DNA from 2 places in the Mesorhizobium sp. UC74_2 genome. Region 2 is predicted to be linked to the other one. Evidence: riboswitches for the same ligand, from Rfam matches in the RefSeq annotation. Region 2 holds a riboswitch; the other holds the start of a gene.
What was found. A riboswitch is a leader RNA that binds a small molecule or an ion and turns the genes downstream of it on or off. The one in region 2 is predicted to bind cobalamin.

Region 1 (7,621 bases), 2.2 Mb from region 2:
ACGCCGGGGATTTCGCGGCCCTGCTCCAGCACGCAATCGACATAAGACGAAGCGATCACCGAGGCACGACCATCGAGCGTCGGTTCGCTTGCCGCCAGCGCCGTATCGATGACCAGGTTCTGGCGCTCATCGAATTCCTGGTAGAGCGCCGCCAGCAGAGCCGAGCGCGTAGCGAAGTGATCGTAGACCACGGGCTTGGTCACCGCCGCCTGTTCCGACAACCGTCCGAGCGTCAGCGCCTCGGTGCCTTCCTCCCGCGCAATGCGCCAGGCGATATCGAGAAGCTGGCGATGCCGCTCTTCCCGCAGCAGGCGCTGGCGACGCGGACGCGCCGGCGGATCCTTCAAATGGTCGCTTGACATCGCTATATACCAAAAGTAATTTACTAAAAGTATATAAGCCTGATCCTTTCCCTGCAACACCCCCCAGGAGCTTCGTCATGCACGCGCTCGTCGTCGTCGCGCATCCCGACCCCAATTCGCTCACCCATCTGATCGCCAGCCGCGTCGGCGAAGGCATCGCGGCGTCGGGCAACAGTTTCGAAATCGCCGATCTGGCCGCAGAAAGGTTCGATCCACGTTTCGGCAAGAGCGACATCGCCGTTAACCTGCACCAGGCGACCCCTGATGCCGACGTCATCGCCGAACAGGGGCGCATCGACCGAGCCGATGATCTGGTCCTGGTCTATCCCGTGTATTGGTGGTCGATGCCCGGCCTGCTGAAGGGCTGGATCGATCGCGTATTTTCCAACGGCTGGGCCTATGATGAGCCACCGGGCGGCAGGCTGACGAAGAAACTGCAGTGGCTGAACGTGCATCTCGTCGCGATCGGCGGGGCCAGCCAGCGCACCTATGCCAGGCATGGCTATTTCGGCGCCATGAAGACCCAGATCGACCACGGCATCTTCGATTATTGCGGCGCCAAAGTTGTAACATCCGAATTGCTGCTCTTCCCGGAAGCGCAGGATCAAGCACAGCTTCCAGCCGAGGCCCATGCCATCGGCTACCGGCTGTTCCAGAAACAGCAACGCGTGGCGGCGTAGAATTCTTCGCCGCATGGGATTTCCAGGAGGAAGCTCCCATGCGGCAGCCAAGACCGAAACCGCTGCTGAACGGAACCGTTTCTCCACCCGAACGCATGCTGCTTGCCTTTCGGCTTTGTTATGTTACAACGTAACAATACCTCAGTGGCCTTCCCACGAATTTGGTCACTCCTCACCACGGGCGCCCCCTCAGGGTTCCGCCTCACCGCAGCTTCTGGAAAGCAGTCATGCCCACGCACAATCGAAGGCGTCTTCCCGTAACCGTCCTTTCCGGGTTCCTCGGCGCCGGCAAGACCACACTTCTCAATCACATCCTGCACAATCGCGACGGACGCCGGGTTGCCGTCATCGTCAACGACATGAGCGAGGTGAACATCGACGCCGCGCTGGTACGCGACGGTGGCGCAAATCTCTCTCGGACCGACGAACAGCTGGTCGAGATGACCAATGGCTGCATCTGCTGCACCTTGCGCGACGATCTCCTGGCAGAAGTGCGACGGCTCGCCGAACAAGACAGGTTCGACTACCTGCTGATCGAGTCGACCGGCATTTCGGAACCTCTGCCCGTCGCTTCGACCTTCGAGTTCCGCGACGACGCGGGCAACAGCCTTGCCGACGTGTCGCGTCTCGACACCATGGTGACGGTCGTCGATGCCGCGAACCTGCTGCGAGACTATTCCTCGTCGGATTTCCTGCGCGACCGCGGCGAGGCACTCGGCGCTTCGGATGAACGAGTGCTCGTCGATCTTCTGGTCGAGCAGATCGAATTTGCCGATGTGATCGTGCTCAACAAGGTTTCCGACACCTCGGCAAAGGACCTCGACCTGGCCCGCAAGATCATCCGCTCGCTCAACCCGCAGGCCGAGCTCGTCGAGACGGATTTCAGCCGCGTGCCGCTCGCAAAGGTGCTCGATACCGGCCGTTTCGATTTTGACAAGGCTGAGCAGCACCCGCTCTGGTTCAAGGAGCTGAACGGGTTCAGGGACCACATCCCCGAAACCGAGGAATACGGCATCCGTTCCTTCGTCTACCGCGAGCGCCGTCCATTCGATCCCGTCAGGTTGCAGGCCTTCATCAGCAGGCCGTGGCCAGGTGTGGTGCGCGCCAAGGGTTTCTTCTGGCTGGCGACACGCCCCAATCATGTCGGGGAATTGAGCCAGGCCGGCGTCCTGGTGCGGACCGGCAGGCGCGGGCTCTGGTGGTCAGCGGTTCCCCGCAACCGCTGGCCCGATAGTCCGTCATGGCAGGAAGCCATGAAACCCTATTTCGATCCAATGTGGGGCGACCGCCGCCAGGAACTGGTCTTCATCGGCTGCGACCCGATGGACGAAAGCCGCATCCGCGCCGAGCTCGATGCCTGCCTGGTGGACGAGCCCGTCTTCGCGCCGCAGCTGTGGCGCGACCTGCCGGACCCGTTTCCGAGCTGGAGCGAACAGGCAGCATGATCATCAAATCCCTGATTTCCCTGTTCAAGGGACGCCACCAGAATTGTGACTGTCATCCGCGGCGCGCCCGCTACATTCCGCCGGCAGAGCGGCACGCTACCACAGGTCCCAGCCAAGAATCGCCATTGCCAGGCGGCGGCGGTCACAATAGGGTCCGCGACGATGGTGCCTCGAATCGAAAGGTCCGGGGTGAAAAGGGAATACGGTGACGTCCGCAAGGGCCAAGACCGTGGCTGCCCCCGCAACTGTAAGCGGTAGCAAAGTCCGAGAACGCCACTGGCCAAAGTGCCGGGAAGGCAGGACCGCGCAACGATCCGCGAGCCAGGAGACCTGCCATCACAGTGAGTTGACCGGACGGGGTGTGCCGGGAGGACGCTACAAGGGCGGCCCTGCCGTCGTTCTGGCCATCCTTCCGCACCTGATCAATGAGGGATCAGTTGGAAGGTTTTGCCGTTTTTCAGCGTGATGGCGCGACGCATTTTCCCGACCACGCACTGCAGCGCGCCGATGAAGGTGCTTGCGCGCGCGCGGTTATCCTGCAGGCGCGCGACCTTAGCTATCGGCCGGAAAAGGGCATCACCCTCGTCGAGGACGTCTGCCTCGACATGCGCGCCGGCGAAAGGCTCGCCATCATTGGTCCAAACGGCGCCGGCAAGACGACGCTGATGCGCATGCTGTGCGGCATGCTCAGACCTGTCAGCGGCCTGGTGAGCCTCGATGGCGAACCGCTCGACCGACTGCCGATGGCGGAACGAGCGCGACGCATCGCCGTGGTCGGCCAGTCGGATCAGCCGGATGCCCAGCTTGCGGTCCACGACTATGTCGGGCTCGGCCGTATCCCGCATGCCGGGCTTCGTCGCCGCAGCGACGACCGCAACGTCGTGATCGACGCGCTGGAACGTACCGGCCTGCTCGCCCTGCGCGATCGCCGCATGGGCTCGCTTTCCGGTGGCGAGCGCCAGCGCGCGCAGCTGGCGCGGGCGATCGCACAGCAGCCGCACGTGCTGTTCCTTGACGAGCCGACAAACCATCTCGACCCGCGCGCCCGCGGCGAATTGCTCGAGTTCGTCGCCAGGCTGGGCATCGCTGTCGTCACGGTGCTGCACGATCTGCCGCTGGTTGCCCCCTTCGCCACCCATGTCGCCGTGATGAGCAAGGCGCGCCTCGTCGCGCTCGGCACGCCGCGCGAGACCCTGACTGCAGAGCTGGTGCGCGAGGTCTTTGGCATCGACGTGCTCAGACTGCCTCATCCGGACGAACAGGATCGCGAGCTGACGGTCTTCGACGTGCCGATACGCCTTTCCCGATGAACCGCCCCATCCACGGAGCCGCCATGAAACGCCTCGCTTTTTGCCTCGCCGCCACGCTTCTCTCGTCGACCGCCTTTGCCTTCCCGGTTACTGTAGACAGCTGCGGCATTCCGCTGACCTTCGACGCCGCGCCGCAGCGCGCGGTGATCAACGATCTCAACATGTCGGAAATGGCCTTTGCGCTGGGTCTGCAACCCGAGATCGTCGGCCTGACCGGCATCACCGGCTGGTACAAGGTCGATGACGCCTTCAAGAAGGCGCAGGGTTCGATCCCGGAACTCGCGCCCAAATATCCGACGCTGGAGAATCTCCTGGCGGTGGAGCCGGACTTCTTCTTTGCCGGCTGGTATTACGGCATGAAGCCCGGCGGCGACGTGACGCCCGACACGCTGGCGCCGCACGGGATCAAGACGCTGGTGCTCAGCGAAAGCTGCGTCCACCTCGACAAGAACCGGCCGGCGGCCTCGATGGATCTGCTGTTCGGCGACGTCGAGAAGCTCGGCAAGATCTTCGGCAAGGAAGGCGAGGCCAACACGCTGGTTGCCGGATGGAAGGAAAGGCTTGCCGGCATCACCGCCAAGGTCGGCGCTCGCGGCGGCACACGTGTATTCCTCTACGATTCCGGCGAGGACAAACCCTTCACCGCCGGCAAATTCGCGATCCCCACGGCGATGATCGAAGCTGCCGGCGGCAGGAACATCATGGACGACCTGCCGACCAACTGGGGCAACACCGATTGGGAAACCGTCGCCACCCGGAACCCGGAATTCCTGGTGTTGCTCGACTACCAGGACGACGCCGGCTACCGGAAACTGCTGAACTTCCTGAAGACGCACCCGGCGATGAAGGAGACGGACGCCGTCAAGAACGAGCGTTTCGTTGCACTGCGCTACGCGGAACTGACGCCCGGCCCGGCCAACATCGAGGCCATCGACAAGATCGCCAAGGCAATGCACCCGGAGGCCTTCTGAACGTGCCAAGCCGAGCATACGGCGTGGCCATCGGCACAGGTCTGGCGCTGGTCATCGCGCTGGCGCTGCTATCCATCGCCTATGGCTCGACCGTCATTCCACTGGGCGATGTCATTGCAGCGCTCGCCCGTTCCGTCGGCCTGGACGCCGGCCGCGTGACCGCGCCGGTGGAGAAGATCATCGTCGACCTCAGGCTACCGCGCGCCATCCTCGCCGTCTGCGTCGGCGCCGGTCTCGCCGTGGTCGGCGCACTTCTGCAGACGGTGACGCGCAACGACCTGGCCGATCCATTCCTGTTCGGCCTGTCCTCGGGTGCCGCGGCGGGTGCTGTTTCGGTCATCACGGTCTTTGGCGACCGCCTTGGCGTGTGGACGCTTCCGATCGCCGCTTTCGCCGGCGGTATCCTGACAGCCTTCGTCGTGTTGCTGCTCGTCAATCGAATCCGCGGCCAAGGGCCGGAGCGGCTGATCCTTGCCGGTCTCGCCGTGTCCTTCCTGTTCACGGCGCTGACCAACTATCTGGTCTTCGCCGGCGACCAGCGCGCCGCCCATTCGGTGCTGTTCTGGACCATGGGCGGACTGGGCCTCGCCCGCTGGGGCAATATCGGCCTGGCGATTGCCGGGGCAGCCGTCATTCTCTGCTTCGCGCTACGTTATCATCGCTGGCTCGACGCCTTCCTGGCCGGCGAAACCACCGCCGAAAGTCTTGGCGTTCCGGTAACGCGCTTCCGGACACTGACATTCCTCGCCGCAGCGCTGTCGACGGCGATCCTGGTTTCCGTTGCCGGCGTCATCGGCTTCGTCGGATTGATGATCCCGCATGTCGCGCGCCGCTTCGCCGGCCCGCTGCATCTGCGACTGGCCATCGCCTGCGCCGTCTTCGGCGCGGTGCTCCTGCTTGCCAGCGACCTGCTGGCGCGCACGCTGCTGCCGCCGCAGGAATTGCCGATCGGCATCATCACCAGCTCGATCGGCGCCCTGTTCGTGGTTGCCACCCTGCTGCGCAAGCGGTTCTGAGCAACCGGCCATTCCATCGCTCCGGAATAGCGCCACACTTGTTACTCACACTGTTCGGCCTCCGAAGGCAGACTGGCACCAGCACCGAGTGTCGAGCAACGACGCTTCGACCTCGAGGCACGGCATCGCCCTGACAAGGAGGTTCAGAACAATGACCGCATCCGCCGAAAACAAACGAGACGAGATCCTGGCCGCCCTGCACAGGCCGCCGGTGGTTGATCATGAGGCGTGGGAGCAGGCGCGCCAGCAACTGCTGGTGAAGGAAAAAGCCCACACGCACGCACGCGATGCACTGGCCGCAGAGCGGCGCCGCATGCCGTGGGTGGAAGTGACCAAGGACTACGTCTTCGAGACCCCGAACGGCAAGGCAAGCCTGCATGACCTTTTCGCCGGCCGTCGTCAGCTGATCCTTTACCGCGCCTTCTTCGAGCCCGGCGTGTATGGCTGGCCTGACCATGCCTGCCGGGGTTGCTCGATGGTGGCCGACCAGGTCGCCCATGTCTCGCATCTCAATGCCCGTGACACCACGCTGGTCTTTGCTTCGCGCGCACCGCAGGCGGACATCCAGCGTGTGAAGGTCCGGATGGGCTGGGACCGTATTCCCTGGGTCACCATCGTCGACAGCTTCGACGTCGATTTCGGCGTGGACGAATGGCATGGTCACAACGTCTTCCTGCGCGACGGCGATCGCATCTTCCGCACCTACTTCATCGCCGACCGTGCCGACGAACAGATGGGCGGCACCTGGAACTATCTCGACATCACGCCGCTCGGCCGCCAGGAAGTCTGGGAGGATTCGCCCGAGGGCTATCCGCAGACCCCGACCTATAAATGGTGGAACTGGAACGACAGCTACGTCACCGAAGCCGAGCCGGACAAGGGATGGGTCGCGATTTCCGACGCCGGCGAAGAAGCGATGCGCGCCAAACCAACGAGTGCGAAATCATGAGCCGCTCCTGCTGCTCCATCTGGTCCGACGAGGAGAATCCTCGTCGGACCAGTACCAGCACTGTCGACAAGCCCGTCGTGAATGCCGCAGCGCAGGCGGCAACCGACAGCGCTGCGCTCGACAACGCACCCACAATGACAGCATCGGATTGGCTGGTGCTGGCCGCAGCGCCGACTTTCGCCGCCATGGCCTTGCTGACCGCGATCATGGCTGGGCCAGCCGAGACGCTCTGCTCATCCGCCATGGGCATGCCGCTCGGCGGTATGGTGCTGATGTATCTGCTGATGAGCGCCTTCCATCTCGCACCTTGGCTGAAGCTGGTTCGGGCGGATCGCTCGGCAACGCGCTAAGGACAGGGGCATCGCGGCGTTGACTTGTCCCTTCGCCCGGAGCCGATCGTATTTAACCATCGATGCTATCAGAATATTAGCGATTGCTTGGCAACGTCTTGGCGCCGACGGTCGTTAGCCTGGATCCGCAACAATCCGAGCGACGATCGACCTGACAGAATGGCGCCGGGGGCGTTGATGCGTGTCGTCTCATGCTTGGTCACGGAGCATAACCCGTGGCTCGTGCTGCTTGCCGTGTTTGTCTGCATTGCCGGCAGCTGGGTGACGTTCAGGCTTTTCCGACAGGCCGAGGCGCGTGACGGCTGGCAGCGGGCCGGCTGGATCTTCCTTGCGGCGCAGGCCGCCGGCTGATCGATCTGGTGCACGCATTTCATCGCCGTCATCGCCTATGAGCATGAAGCTCCGGTCACCTTCGACCCGGCCTTTACGATGGTCTCGCTGCTGATCGCGGTTGCCGGCTGTGCCTATGGTTTCTGGCTCTCGATCAGCTTCCGCTTTCCCCTAGCCGCCGAGGTCGGCGGCGGTGTCGTCGGTATCG
Region 2 (7,621 bases):
CGCGACTACGACCTGGAAAAGCTGACCTGGCTCTGGAAGGTCACCACCGAGGAGGACAAGAAGATCATCGAGCACACCGCGCGTGGCGTGCGCTCGCACTATTTCGTGCCCGGCCCGATCGCGCCGATGGAGCACAACGAGCTTCGCTACATCAACTGGTATCTGGAGGAGATCAGCCGCCCGTAGCGAATGACCAGAGCTTGATCTCGAAAAGTGGGAACCCGTTTTCGGAAAAGATCATGCTCCAGCAAAGAGTTAGATCAGCTTGGCGATTCAATCGAACGCCCTCCTGATCCGACTGGGAAAATCCAACTGGGAGGAAGAGCATGAGCAGGAACAGAGGCGTGGTCTATCTGGGCCCCGGAAAGGTCGAGGTCCAGGACATCGACGATCCCAAATTCGCAGCGCCGGATGGCCGGCGCATCGAACACGCGGTGATCCTCAAGGTGGTTTCCACCAACATCTGCGGATCCGACCAGCATATGGTTCGCGGCCGCACCACGGCGGAAGCCGGCCTGGTGCTCGGCCATGAGATCACCGGCGAGATCATCGAAAAGGGCAGCGACGTCGAAATGCTCGAGGTCGGCGATATCGTCTCGGTGCCGTTCAACGTGGCCTGCGGACGCTGCCGTTGCTGCAAGGGGCAGGACACGGGCGTGTGCCTGACCGTCAACCCGGCTCGCGCCGGGGGCGCCTACGGCTATGTCGACATGGGTGGCTGGATCGGCGGGCAGGCCCGCTACGTCATGGTGCCCTATGCCGATTTCAATCTGCTGAAATTCCCCGATCGCGACCGTGCGATGGAAAAGATCCGCGATCTGACCATGCTGTCCGATATCCTGCCGACCGGCTTCCATGGCGCCGTTCGCGCTGGCGCCGGTGTCGGCTCGATCGTCTATGTCGCCGGTGCCGGACCTGTTGGCCTCGCCGCGGCCGCATCCGCCCGCATCCTCGGTGCTGCCGTCGTCATGGTCGGCGATTTCAACAAGGAACGGCTCGCCCATGCCGCCAAGGTGGGTTTCGAGGCCATCGACCTTTCCAAGAGCGACCGGCTGGGCGACATGATCGCCGAAGTCACCGGCTCCAACGAGGTCGACTGCGCGATCGACGCGGTCGGTTTCGAGGCCCGCGGCCATAGCGGCGGCGAGCAGCCGGCGATCGTGCTGAACCAGATGATGGACATCACCCGTGCTGCCGGCTCCATCGGCATTCCCGGGCTCTATGTGACGGAAGACCCAGGTGCTGTCGACGCGGCTGCCAAGCACGGCAGCCTCTCGCTGCGTCTTGGACTCGGCTGGGCCAAGGCGCAATCCTTCCACACCGGGCAGACGCCGGTGCTCAAATACAATCGGCAATTGATGCAGGCCATCCTGCATGATCGCCTGCCGATCGCCGATATCGTCAACGCCAGGGTGATCTCGCTCGAGGACGCCGCGCGAGGCTACGAGAGCTTCGACCAGGGCGCGGCGGTCAAGTACGTGCTTGACCCGCATGGCGATATTTCGAAAGCTGCCTGATCGGGACGACCCAAAAATGTCGCAGCCGTGGCGCAGGCTTTGGGAGAACCGATGGCCTGCGCCTCTTCCCGATGGGAACGGGAGGCTGCCGGATTGTGTTCGAGCCAGGAGATAGATCCATGAATTCCCCGGCAAAGCTGCGCGTGGGTTTTATCCTCGGCCGCTCTTTCACCCTGTCGGCCTTCGCGCTGTTCATCGACACGCTGCGGCTGGCAAGCGACGAGCTCGACCGGTCGGGCCGCGTCAGTGCGGACTGGCATGTGCTGGCAAGTTCGAAGAACCCCGTGAAATCGAGCTGCGGCGTGCAGGTCGTTCCAACGTCCGGTTTCGTCGACCCGGCTCATTTCAGCCATGTCGTGGTGGTCGGCGGACTGCTCAATGTGGAGGAGCCCGTCGACGCCGAGACCACGCGTTATCTGCGTCGCGTTGCAGCAGCAAACGTACCGCTCATCGGCCTGTGCACCGGCACGTTCATCCTGGCTGATGCCGGAACTCATGAAGAACCACGAGTGCTGTGTCAGTTGGCTCCATGCGCGCGACTTCCAGGACCGGTTTCCCGACCATGTCGTCCGCTCGGACAGGATCTTCCATCTCGATGAGAACCGTGGTTCTTGCGCCGGGGGCAGCAGCGCCGCCGACATGGCGGCGCTCATCGTGCGCAGCCACATCAGCGAGGATGCCGAACGCAACGCGCTGGAAGTCCTCCAGATCGATCACGCTCGCTCCCCCTTCCATCTGCAGGCGAGGCGCACATTTGCCGACGAGGCGGAAGACGTCCGTATCAAGGCGACGCTTCTGGCGATGGAGCAGCATATCAATGACCGTATCCCGATCACGCAGCTGGCGCGGCAGGTAGGGGTGAGCCGCCGCCAGCTCGAGCGCCTTTTCAAGGAGAAGGCGGGAATGTCGCCCGCCAATGCCTACAAGCGCGTGCGGCTGATCCATGCCAAGGCGCTTGTCGCAAACACCGATGCCTCCATGCTTGAGATCGCCCTGGAAGCGGGATTTGAAAGCGCCTCGCACTTTGCCAGGACCTTCAAGAAGTTCCACGGCCAGAGCCCGTCGGAGCTGCGGACGGCGGCTATCCATATCTGACGGGCCATATCTGACGGGAAAGTCCGCGCGAAACCGCAATGGCGGGTTCGCGGGATTTGTTGGCAGACGCGCGAGAGCAGCCTGAACGCCGCCGTGGCATGCTTGGGATATCGGTGATGCCGCCAGGTAGCCCCTCGGAAAGGCTTGCCGATCGACCCGGTCTGCGGAAGGAAACAAATCAATGTTCCTGGACGATACGCGCTTCCCGCTTGTCTTCGCGCGGGAGGAAGGACAGTCGCCTGCTTCGATTCTCGCCGAGCTCGAAGCGCTTCTGAACCGGCAGGCACCGTTCGTCCTGATAACCGACCACTCACCGGACGACCATGACACGGAAACGGCCGAAGAGCGCAGGGAAAAGGCCCTGTTCTTCAAACGGACCCGGGATCGTTTCAGGAAGTACTGCCGCGCCATGATCGTGATCGAGGGGAAAAAACCCACCAGCGCGGCGGTGCGGCTGGCTGCGGCGACCGCGAGCAAGGCGTTCGGCTTTTCCGTTCTTTTCGAGACCGACGAGAGGCGAGCGGCGGCGAGAGGCATGCTTGTGCTGCTCGAGTCGCGTGCCGGATCATAGGCTCCTCCAGGGCCTCGATGACATGCCGCACGGGTTTGGGATACGCTGTCGGTTTGGTTGATCCGGATCAGGAGAAGCGGGTGAATTTTCCGCAAATACAAGGCTTCGGGCAAGTGGATGACGTACCACGCCCCGTTTTCAGCCTGATCACCGAAACGACTTTCGTCGGCGAGACAGAGCCCCACCATCATGACAAGGCGCAGCTGATGTGTGTCATCGGCGGCGTGCTGACGATGCAGGCTGCCGGCGGGCTCTGGACCGTCCCGCCGCATTGCGCCATGTGGATACCGAGCGGTGTTTCCCATGCCGGTCGCGTCGCCGGGCATATCAAGATCCTCAACCTCTACATCGATGCGAATCTGGCCGCTGCGCTCGACCCGGATTGCGGCATCCTGTTCGTCCAGCCGTTCCTGCGCGAGCTCATCCTGCGGCTCGACTGCGCGACGCCGCCGGCGGCGATGGGCCGCGAACGCGAAGCCAGGCTCATCGCCGTGCTGCTCGACGAACTGGCGACCGCAACGCTGGAACCGATCCATCTGCCCATGCCGACCGACAGGAGGCTTCAGCGGCTGACCAGGGCGATGATCGAGCACCCGGACCAGCGCTTCACGATCGACGAATGGGGCGCCCGCGTCAGCGCCAGCAACAGAACGTTGAGCCGGCTGTTCCAACGGGAAACCGGCATGTCGTTCCTTCGCTGGCGACAGCAGCTTCACATCGGCCTGGCGTTGCGGCGTCTTGGGGAGGGCCAGTCGGTCACCAACATCGCCGGCGATCTCGGCTATGACAGCGTCAGCGCGTTCATCTCCATGTTCAAGCGCATGCTGGGAACAACCCCGGCGCGCTATTTCGAGGATGTTGCCACAGGCCTCGCCGAGGGAAACGCGCGAAGGACGCTTGCCCGCGGCGAAGCGGTTGGCCACGGCGCCGCCGAGGCTGGGGCAGCGCCGAACATCATCCCGCTGAAAAAACGGCCGGCGTGACGTGATGCTGCGTGCGCGACAAGCAGGGCCGAACCGGGACAGCGTCGGAGCCGCCATATCCGACGCCGACGCGTGCGATAAAGATATAAACATTTCTTTATGCGCTATTGACTTCATCTGACAATTGCAGGAGGGTGAAGGCGTCTAGGTTCCCCGATCGTTGCGTGCAGCGCGCCGGGGCTAAGAGGGAAGTCGGTGCCCCGTCATATTCGGGAAAGCCGAAGCTGCCCCCGCAACTGTAAGCGGTGAGCTGACGTCCAGAATGTCACTGGGGTGAAACCCTGGGAAGACGGACGGAAGCGATGACCCGCGAGCCAGGAGACCTGCCTTGACGAAAAAACGTCCACGGGCGGGGTGTCCCGGTGTGCCGTAGCGGAGGCCGCGTAGCGGACCGCCTTGCTATGTGTCCGCTGACCCATGCCCCCAATTCATTGGGGTAAGTCGTGTCTCAAACCAGAATTCAAGTCGCCAACCCCCGCCTGTCCCTTGTCGATCGCCGGCAGGTCGCAATGAGTGACGACTTTACGTTTCGCCTCAAGAGTATTCGTTTTGACGAGGAATATAGCCCGTCGGACAACACGCGTATCACGACCAATTTCGCCAATCTGGCCCGAGGGGAGAACCGACAGGAAAACCTGCGCAATGCCCTGAGGATGATCGACAATCGGTTCAACGCCCTGGCGCATTGGGATAACCCCAAGGGCAATCGTTATTCTGTCGAACTCGACATCATTTCGGTTGAGATGATTATAGGCGCCGAAGGCAACAACAATGCCTTCCCGATAATTGAAATATTGAAAACAAACATCGCTGACCGAAAGACGAACGAGCGGATCCAAGGCATCGTGGGGAACAATTTCTCCTCCTACGTGCGAGACTACGACTTCAGCGTATTGCTGCCGGAGCACAACAAAAACCGCCCGGAATTCAGCATGCCGGACAATTTCGGAGATCTGCATGGAAACCTGTTCAGAAATTTCCTGAGCTCAGATGCCTACAAGGAGCATTTTTCCAAGCCTCCGGTCATATGTCTGAGTGCTTCAAGCAGCAAGACATATCACCGCACCGAAAATCGGCATCCTGTATTGGGCGTTGAGTACCGGCAAGATGAATTGTCCTCGACGGACCAATACTTTCAGAAAATGGGAATGCAGGTCCGCTATTTTATGCCATCGAATAGCGTAGCGCCTCTGGCTTTCTATTTTATCGGCGACCTGCTTGCAGACTACACCAATCTTGAGCTGATCGGCACCATCAGTACGATGGAGACTTTTCAGAAGATCTATCGACCCGAGATCTACAACGCCAATTCGTCGGCGGGGGCGTGCTACCAGCCGAGTCTGACGCACCAGGATTATTCATTGACCCGCATCGTCTACGATCGGGAAGAGCGTAGCCGGCTGGCGATCGAGCAGGGAAAGTTCGCCGAGGAGCACTTCATCAAACCATACAAGTCCATCCTCGAGCAGTGGTCCGTCAATCACGTTCGCTGACCAACCAAAAGACAAGGCCGCCTATCATGAAAACACTGTTGCCCACGTCAACCGCCGGCAGCTTGCCAAAACCCTCGTGGCTGGCCCAGCCGGAGAAACTCTGGTCACCCTGGAAACTGCAGGATGAGGAGCTCGTCGAAGGCAAGCAGGACGCTTTGCGTTTGTCACTCGACGATCAAAGACAGGCAGGCATCGATATCGTCAGCGACGGCGAGCAGACACGCCAGCATTTCGTCACGACGTTCATCGAGCACCTGGACGGGGTTGATTTCGAAAAGCGTGAGACCGTCAGAATTCGGGATCGCTATGATGCGAGCGTCCCGACCGTCGTCGGCGCTGTGTCGCGCCAAAAGCCGGTTTTCGTTGAAGACGCCAAGTTCCTGCGCCGGCAGAGCAGGCAGCCTATCAAATGGGCTCTGCCGGGTCCGATGACCATGATCGATACGCTCTTTGACAATCACTATAAGAGCCGCGAAAAACTGGCCTGGGAATTCGCCAAGATCCTCAATCAGGAAAGCCAGGGAACTGGAAGCTGCCGGCGTCGATATCATCCAGTTCGATGAGCCCGCATTCAATGTCTTCTTTGACGAGGTGAATGATTGGGGTGTTGCCACCCTGGAAAAGGCAATCGAAGGGCTCAAGTGCGAAACTGCCGTTCATATCTGCTACGGGTATGGCATCAAGGCCAACACAGACTGGAAGAAGACTCTCGGGCCGGAATGGCGGCAATATGAGGAATCTTTCCCCAAGCTGCAGAAATCCAGCATCGGCATGATCTCCCTGGAATGCCACAACTCTCACGTTCCAATGGATCTCATCGAACTTGTTCGCGGTAAAAAAGTGATGGTCGGGGCCATCGACGTGGCAAGCGATACCATTGAGACGCCGGAGGAAGTGGCCGCTACTCTGCGAAGAGCACTTCAGTTTGTCGATGCCGACAAACTGTGCCCCTGCACCAATTGCGGCATGGCCCCCCTCTCCCGTCGAGTAGCCAGAGGCAAGCTGAATGCCTTGAGTGCAGGCGCGGAAATCGTTCGAAAAGAACTCACAGCCCGGGCCTGACGACCGGGCACGTCCAGACAGCCACGCGATGCGGTCGACTGACTGGACATGCCTTGCCGTTCCCGCCGCAGGGAGACAGGCGGCCTTGCGCGAGCGCCTCGGTTTGCCCGCTCCGAACGCGCCCGAGAGATCAAAATGAATGTGATGCAGCATCGCTTCGGCATTGTGGACAGAGCCACGTTTCGCAACGGGATGTCGCGCCTCGGCACTTCGGTCAATGTCGTCAGCACCAATTCCGGCGGCAAGCGCTACGGCTTTACGGCCTCCGCTGTCTGCAGCGTCAGCGATACCCCGCCGACCCTGCTCGTCTGTATCAATCGTGCGAGCTCATGTTTTCATGCTTTCGAAAACGCACGCTATTTCTGCGTCAACACGTTGATGCCGGGCCACGAGGACCTTTCCGACGCCTTCGGCGGAAAGACACCGGTGGTGAACCGATTTGCGCTTGGCGAATGGACCGAAGGTCTTACGGGTGTTCCCGTCCTGACAGACGCCTCGGTCAGCTTCGAATGCGAACTCAGCAATGCCGTCGATGAGGCAACCCACCGTGTCCTCTTCGGGCGCGTGGTAGACGTCCGCGAGAACGAGGAACAGGCAACGCTGCTCTACTGCATGCGTCGCTATCTCAACGGCTAGCCTGATACGTTGGCTAACCCTATACCAGCGTTCCCGAGTGTCAGTTCCCAAATCGGCCACCGTTTCTTCGCTCTGGAGATGCGTGGGAAAGCTTGCCGAGCAGGCTCGGCGTAACCCATGTCGCAAGGCGGCCCGCAGCCATTGCGAACGAAACGGAAACGATGCTTCATGACCGCATGAACATCGCCATCCGTGATTCGATCGAGGATCCAGCCTATCTGTCCAAGCTGAACGACGGCCAAAGGGCAGCGGTCCTGCACGGCG

Region 1: another riboswitch for cobalamin. It lies ahead of ACFJIU_RS26720 (ABC transporter ATP-binding protein); the one in region 2 lies ahead of ACFJIU_RS06665 (DUF1852 domain-containing protein).

The regions. Positions count from the first base shown of each region.
Region 1 covers NZ_CP170562.1:5,493,704-5,501,324, forward strand. Annotated here, with positions in the region: gene ACFJIU_RS26705 (TetR/AcrR family transcriptional regulator) at 1-362, opposite strand, end outside; gene ACFJIU_RS26710 (NAD(P)H-dependent oxidoreductase) at 440-1,042, shown strand; gene zigA (zinc metallochaperone GTPase ZigA) at 1,270-2,487, shown strand; cobalamin riboswitch at 2,634-2,840, shown strand; gene ACFJIU_RS26720 (ABC transporter ATP-binding protein) at 2,925-3,797, shown strand; gene ACFJIU_RS26725 (ABC transporter substrate-binding protein) at 3,821-4,768, shown strand; gene ACFJIU_RS26730 (FecCD family ABC transporter permease) at 4,771-5,784, shown strand; gene ACFJIU_RS26735 (DUF899 domain-containing protein) at 5,936-6,733, shown strand; gene ACFJIU_RS26740 (hypothetical protein) at 6,730-7,083, shown strand; gene ACFJIU_RS26745 (hypothetical protein) at 7,261-7,434, shown strand; gene ACFJIU_RS26750 (EAL domain-containing protein) at 7,465-7,621, shown strand, end outside.
Region 2 covers NZ_CP170562.1:1,411,702-1,419,322, reverse strand. Annotated here, with positions in the region: gene ACFJIU_RS06690 (aromatic ring-hydroxylating dioxygenase subunit alpha) at 1-186, shown strand, start outside; gene fdhA (formaldehyde dehydrogenase, glutathione-independent) at 327-1,517, shown strand; partial or broken gene ACFJIU_RS06680 (GlxA family transcriptional regulator) at 1,637-2,612, shown strand; gene ACFJIU_RS06675 (hypothetical protein) at 2,794-3,183, shown strand; gene ACFJIU_RS06670 (AraC family transcriptional regulator) at 3,264-4,166, shown strand; cobalamin riboswitch at 4,296-4,512, shown strand; gene ACFJIU_RS06665 (DUF1852 domain-containing protein) at 4,676-5,659, shown strand; partial or broken gene ACFJIU_RS06660 (methionine synthase) at 5,686-6,721, shown strand; gene ACFJIU_RS06655 (flavin reductase) at 6,857-7,357, shown strand; gene ACFJIU_RS06650 (ATP-dependent helicase) at 7,534-7,621, shown strand, end outside.